2 regions of the Methylobacterium sp. WL9 genome follow, and region 1 is predicted to be linked to the other one. Evidence: predicted binding sites of a transcription regulator. Region 1 holds the regulator's gene; the other holds the start of a gene.
What was found. The regulator LexA, encoded in region 1, represses DNA repair genes until DNA is damaged. The targets are predictions, from matches to a motif close to TGTTCNNNNTGTGTTCNG.
Positions count from the first base shown of each region.

Region 2: a site for LexA is predicted at 1,867-1,884, ahead of parE (DNA topoisomerase IV subunit B). Genes of this name have one in related genera too.

Region 1 covers NZ_VRVE01000003.1:99,699-103,105, forward strand. Annotated here, with positions in the region: gene FV217_RS02315 (ComEC/Rec2 family competence protein) at 1-1,354, shown strand, start outside; gene lexA (transcriptional repressor LexA) at 1,348-2,076, opposite strand; gene FV217_RS02325 (hypothetical protein) at 2,384-2,929, shown strand; gene rfbA (glucose-1-phosphate thymidylyltransferase RfbA) at 2,926-3,407, opposite strand, start outside.
Region 2 covers NZ_VRVE01000001.1:81,853-85,259, forward strand. Annotated here, with positions in the region: gene parE (DNA topoisomerase IV subunit B) at 1-1,805, opposite strand, end outside; gene FV217_RS00320 (hypothetical protein) at 2,125-2,319, shown strand; gene FV217_RS00325 (low specificity L-threonine aldolase) at 2,330-3,373, opposite strand.

The DNA.
Region 1 (3,407 bases):
GGTGCCGGTTCTGGCGCTCACCTGGCCGATCAAGAAGATCGCGGCCGGCGCGGCGATGGCCGGCGTCACCGCCTATTGCGCCTTCTCCGGCTGGGACATCGCGGCCGAGCGCTCCTGGATCATGACCCTTGTGATGCTCGGCGCCATCCTGGTCGACCGCCCGGCATTGAGCATGCGCAACCTCGCGCTCGCTGCGATGATCGCGCTGGCTCGCGAGCCCGAGGCCCTGCTCGGCCCGAGCTTTCAGATGTCGTTCGGGGCCGTCGCCGGACTGATCACCTGCGCGCCGCTCATCGATGGACGGCTGTTCTCGGGCGAGCGCCTCGGCTGGTTCGGACGTGCGCTGTCCTTCGTCGCGGCGGCGGTGGTCGGCACGTTGGCGACGACGCTGGTCGCACAGATCGCGACGGCGCCGTTCTCGACCTATCACTTCCAGACCGTTCAGCCGTTCGGGCTCGTCGGCAACGCCCTGACCCTGCCGCTCGTGTCGCTGGTGGTGATGCCGTCCGCGGTGATCGGCATCCTCGCCTACCCCTTTGCCCTCGATCAGCCGGTCTGGTGGCTGATGGGGCAGGCGGTGCGCGGCATGCTCGCGATCTCGACCTGGATCGCCGGATTCGGGCAGGCCAATCTCGTGGTTCCGTCCTATGGCCCTTGGGCGCTCGCATTGCTGGCGGCTGCGCTCCTGTTCGCGACGCTTCTGGTCTCGCGGCTACGTTGGTTGGCTCTGCTGCCAGCCGTCGGGGGACTTGCCCTCGCTGCGACGCCCGCTCGCTACGATGTCTTCATCGATCGCGATGGGGCCGGCGCGGCGGTTCGGGGTGCCGATGGGCGCCTCGCCATCCTCGGCAAGCCGCCGAACTTCGTGCTGGAGCAGTGGCTCAAGGCCGACGGCGATGGGCGCCGGGCCGATCAGGTCGGGCAGGGGGAGGGCGCCCGCTGCGACCGGCTCGGCTGTACGATCCGGCTGGCGGACGGACGGTGGCTGTCCCTCGTCAAGGACCGGCGCGGCCTGTTCGAGGATTGCGCCCGCGCCGCTATTCTGGTGACCCGCCGAGATGCGCCGCCCGGTTGCGCGGCGGGCCTGCTCCTCGACCGGAAATTTCTGGCCGAGCACGGCGCGGCGATGATCCGCCTAGACTCGAGCGGACCGGTTCTGGTCACCGTACGAAAGCCCGGTCCACCGCCGCCCTGGCGTCCGGCGGCTGCCATCAAGCCGCCCGAACCGCCTACGTCCAAACCGGATTTGCCGACGCCCGTTCAGCCATCAGGCTTCGCGAACTACCGGCAGCCGTCACCTACTGAGGACACCGAAGCTTCTGCTGCGGACGCCCCTGCCGAGCCGCTTCAGTAGCGGCGCACGAGACTGACGAGGCGGCCCTGGATCTGGACCCGGTCGGGTCCGAGTACGCGGGTCTCGTAGGCCGGGTTGGCGGCCTCCAGAGCGATTGAGGAGCCGCGGCGGCGCAGGCGCTTCAGGGTCGCCTCCTCGTCGTCGATCAGCGCCACGATGATGTCGCCGGTCTGGGCTGTATCCTGCTTGCGGATCACCACGAGGTCGCCGTCGAGGATGCCGGCCTCGATCATCGAATCGCCGCGCACTTCCAGCGCGTAGTGCTCGCCGCCGGCCAGGAAGTCCGGCGACATCGCGATGGAATGGCTCTGGTTCTGGATAGCGGAGATCGGCGTACCGGCCGCGATCCGGCCCATCACCGGCACCATCACCGAGCGGCCGTCTTCGTCGAAGACCTGTGTCGTCGTCGGCCTCGGCGGAACGGACTTGGACCGCCCACCCTCGACCACGCTCGGTGTGAAACGACGCACTTCGGCCTGTGGCGCGGGCGGCTGCTTGCCCGTGATCGGCTCCGGAATACGGATGATCTCGATGGCGCGCGCCCGATTCGGCAGGCGCCGCAGAAAGCCACGCTCCTCCAGCGCTGTGATCAACCGGTGGATGCCGGATTTGGAGCGCAGATCGAGCGCATCCTTCATCTCGTCGAAGGAGGGGGGAACGCCGCTCTCGCTCATTCTCTGCTGGATGAACTGGAGCAGCTCCAACTGCTTGCGCGTCAACATGAGAGCCACCTAGGAGGGGGCGACCGCCAAGCGCGGAACCGCCGAAACAAACCACGAACACGTTAAGCGTTCTTCAAGTGTTCTGCAAGCGAGAGACAAGCGTGAATTGCGCCATGACGGGCAAAGCTGCGTCTCCTTCGCCGATGGACGTTTCCAGCGGGACACCGTATTGCGCTGCGCAATGGATGCGGAAGCCGACGGTGCGACAGGCCCCGAGGGTGGCCGGCGGATCGCGGTATTGGCCCTCGCGGCGGCTGTCGGCTGCGTTGCGACACCGGCACCGGCCCGTGCGCAAGAGCCGCCGACGATCCTCCCAATCGAACCGAGGGCCGGGACCGAGTGCTTGATCGAAACCCTGAGTGCCCGCCTGCTCGCCGCCCACAGTGCGACCGCCGTCCTCGAGGCCTGGTGCGCCGAGCGCGGCCTCGCCGCCGATCCGCGTCTCACGGCCGTACGGGTTGCAGGCGCGGACAAGCCGCTTTCGGCCGAGCAGCGCGAGCGCCTGGCGATCGGTGCCGACGAGCTGGTGCGCTATCGGCGCGTCCGCTTGACCTGCGGTGGCCACGTCCTGTCCGAGGCCGACAACTGGTACGTGCCGGGCCGGCTGACGCCGGAGATGAATACGATGTTGGAGACCACGCAGGCCCCGTTCGGGCGCGTGGTGCATCCGCTGTCGCCGACGCGGCGCAACCTGTCGCTCAAGATGCTTTGGACGCCGGGCGACGCCGAACTGCCTGGGCCCGAGAACAGGCTGTTCTTCGTCGAGGCCGTGCTCTCGACGGCGGCCGGCATCCCGTTCTGCGAAGTCGCCGAGACCTATACCGGTGCCGTGATGGCACTTGGCGAGCGCTAGGCCGTCCCGTCCAGCGGCTGGTCCTCCTTGGCGAGCCGCAGCAGGTTCTGGCCGTAGGAGGTCTTGGCGAACAGTTCGCCGCGGGCGACGAGCTGGTCGCGGGTGATGAAGTTCTGAAGATAGGCGATCTCCTCCAGGCAGGCGACCTGGAGGCCCTGGCGGTTCTGCAGGGTGCGTACGAACTCCGCCGCTTCCAGCAGGCTGTCATGCGTGCCGGTATCGAGCCAGGCATAGCCGCGGGACATCCGCTCGACGTGGAGCTGGCCGAGATCGAGATAGGCCTGGTTGACGGATGTGATCTCGAGTTCGCCCCGGTCCGAGGGCTTCACTGCGGCGGCGATGTCGAGGACCTGGTTGTCGTAGAAGTACAGGCCCGTGACCGCCCAGGGGGATTCGGGCTTCTTCGGCTTCTCGACGAGACGCAGCGGCCGACCCTCCTTGTCGAGGGTGACGACGCCGTAGGCCTCCGGGTGGTCGA
Region 2 (3,407 bases), on a different contig from region 1:
TCCTTGTCGGCGTCGTCGCGGGCGTAGTGGATCTTCGCGCCCTGCTGCAGGCGGTAGAGCGGGGGGATCGCGAGGTAGAGGTGGCCCTTGTCGATCAGTTTCGGCATCTGCCGGTAGAAGAAGGTGATCAGCAGCGAGGCGATGTGGGCGCCGTCGACGTCGGCGTCCGTCATGATGATCACCTTGTCGTAGCGCAGGTCCGCCTCGCGGAAGTTGGCGAGGGTGCCGCAACCGAGCGCCAGGGTCAGGTCGCCGATGAGCTGGTTGGCGCCGAGCTTGTCCCGGCTGGCCGAAGCGACGTTCAGGATCTTTCCGCGCAAGGGGAGAATGGCTTGGGTCTTCCGGTCGCGCGCCTGCTTGGCGGAGCCGCCGGCCGAATCGCCCTCGACGATGAAGATCTCGGAGCCGGCCGTGCCGGCGGCCGAGCAGTCGGCCAGCTTGCCGGGCAGGCGCAGCTTGCGGGTGGCGCTCTTGCGGGCGACCTCCTTCTCCTGGCGGCGGCGCAGGCGCTCCTCGGCGCGGTCGATCACCCAGTCCAAGAGCTTGTTGGCCTGGGCCGGGGAGGCGGCGAGCCAATGGTCGAAGGCGTCTCGGATCCCGGTCTCGACGATGCGCGAGGCCTCGACGGTGGCGAGCTTGTCCTTGGTCTGGCCCTGGAATTCCGGCTCGCGGATGAACACGGACAGCATCGAGGCGCAGGTGGCCATGACGTCGTCGGTGGTGACGTGGGCCATGCGCTTGGCCTGGTTCACGCGCTCGGCATGCTCGCGGAGCGCCCGGAGCAGCGCGACGCGCAGGCCCGCCTCGTGGGTGCCGCCCTCGGGCGTCGGGATCGTGTTGCAGTAGGAGGACGACACCCCGTCGTCCTGCACCATCCAGGCGACGGCCCATTCCATGGAGCCGTGGCCGCCGGGCTTGGTGATCTTGCCCGAAAACACCGCTTCGGTGACGAGCTCCTTGCCGTCGATCTCGCGGCCGAGATAGTCGCGCAGGCCGCCGGGGAATTTATGCACGGCTTCGGACGGGACTCCCTCCATGCCCTCGACGAGGGACGGCGCGCAGCGCCAGCGGATCTCGACGCCGCCGAAGAGGTAGGCCTTGGAGCGCGCCATCTTGAAGAGGCGGCGCGGGTCGAAATGGTGGGCCCCGAAGATTTGGGCGTCGGGGTGGAAGCGCACGCGGGTGCCGCGCCGGTTGTTGACGCGCCCGACCTCGACGATCGGCCCCTGCGCATGCCCGCGGGAAAAATTCTGGCGGTAGAGGGTCTGGTTGCGGGCGACCTCGACTTCGAGAACGTCCGACAGGGCGTTCACCACCGAGATGCCGACGCCGTGCAGGCCGCCGGAGGTCTCGTAGACCTTGGAATCGAATTTACCGCCGGCATGCAGCGTGGTCATGATGACCTCGAGCGCCGACTTGCCGGGAAACTTCGGGTGCGGGTCGATGGGGATGCCGCGGCCGTTATCGGTCACGACGAGGCTGCCGCCTTCCTCGAGCTCCACCTCGATGAAGCTGGCATGGCCCGCCACCGCCTCGTCCATCGAATTGTCGATCACCTCGGCGAAGAGGTGGTGCAGGGCGCGGTCGTCCGTGCCGCCAATATACATGCCGGGCCGGCGCCGCACCGGCTCCAACCCCTCCAGCACCTCGATGTCGGAGGCGTTATAGCCCGCCTCGGCGCTCTCGACCGCCGGCACGACCGCGACCTTGCGGCGGCGCTCGGCGGCGTCCGGCTGGACGTCCTTCGGCGTGGCGGCTGCTCCCTTGGCTCCGGGACCGAACAGATCGCGTGCGGGGTCGCTCACGCGGCGGCTCCGGACGCCTGGGTTTGGTCGCGCAGCATTCGCCTTCATCCCTCGATCGTACCAGAACAGAACGGAAACAAACAGCGCGATTCCGTCGCCCGGGCGCAGCGCATCATCGCATGCGGGCCGGGGCCGAGCCAGTGAGCGGCCGACACGCCGGCCGGCGCAGGCAGCCCGGTGTCATCGGAGTGTCGGCTCGCCGTGGTTAACATCGCGTCGCAGGCCGCCTCCGGCACGGAACCGGGTGCGACATTCGCGCGTTGGTTAACGCAATGGTCAAGCTTTGCCGCCGACCCGACGCCACAGGGAGACTTTTTCGATGACCACCGCCGCCGCCCAAGCGCGTCATCTCTCCCTCGTCCGCCTCGAGCAGGCGGCCGGACAGGCTTTCGGGTGTGCCGACGAGGGGGAGCGGGTCTCCGCCCTGCGCGGGCCGATGCTGCTGACGCCGGCCGCGATCACCCTCGCGACCTTCGCCACGGCCGTTGCCGCGACGATCACCTACCTCGTTTGACGCGGAAGCCTCAGGCCGCCACCGGCACCGCGCAGGCGCGGATGTCCCGCGCCAGGGCATCGACCCGCTCGGGCGCCGTATCCCAGGCGAACATGAACCGCGCTCCGCCGCCGATGAAGGTGTAGAAGCGCCAGCCCCGCCGGGCGAGGGCGTCGAGCACGTCCGGCGCCGCCGATAGAAATACGGCGTTCGCCTCGACCGGGAACATCGCGGACACACCCGGCACGTCGGCCACCGCGGCGGCGAGCCTTCGGGCGCAGGCATTGGCGTGCTCGGCGTTGCGGAGCCAGGCTCCGCTCTCCAGCATCCCGACCCAGGGGGCCGAGAGGTAGCGCATCTTCGAGGCGAGCTGGCCGGCCTGCTTGCAGCGGTAGTCGAAGTCCTCCGCCATCGCCCGGTCGAAGAACAGGATCGCCTCGCCCACCGCCATGCCGTTCTTGGTGCCGCCGAAGCAGAGCACGTCGACGCCGGATTTCCAGGTCAGCTCTGCGGGCGAGCGCTGCAGCGAGGCGCAGGCGTTGGCGAAGCGGGCACCGTCCATGTGCAGGCGCAGGCCGAGGCTCCGGCAGGTTTCGGAGAGCGCCTGCAGTTGCGCGACGGAATAGACCCGGCCGGTCTCGGTCGATTGCGTGATCGTCACCGCGCGCGGCTTCGGGAAGTGGATGTCGCTGCGCCGTCCGGCCACCGCCCGCACCGCCTCGGGCGTCAGCAGCCCGTCCGTCGTCGGCGCGGTCAGCAGCTTCGAGCCGCCGGAGAAGAATTCCGGCGCGCCGCACTCGTCGGTCTCGACATGGGCGCTCTCGGCGCAGATCACGCTGTGATAGCTTTGGCAGAGCGAGGCGAGCGCCATCGAATTCGCCGCCGTGCCGTTGAAGGCGAAGAACACCTCGCAGTCGGTCTCGAACAGGTTTCTGAAGGCTTCCGCCGCCCGCTCGGTCCAAGCATCGGCGCCATAGGCGGGGGCGTGGCCCGTGTTGGCCTCGGCCATCGCGTTCCAGGCCTCCGGGCAAATCCCCGAATAATTGTCGCTGGCGAATTGCTGCTCGGTGAGGATGTCGGCCACGGCTCTTTTCCATTCGGATGAGCTG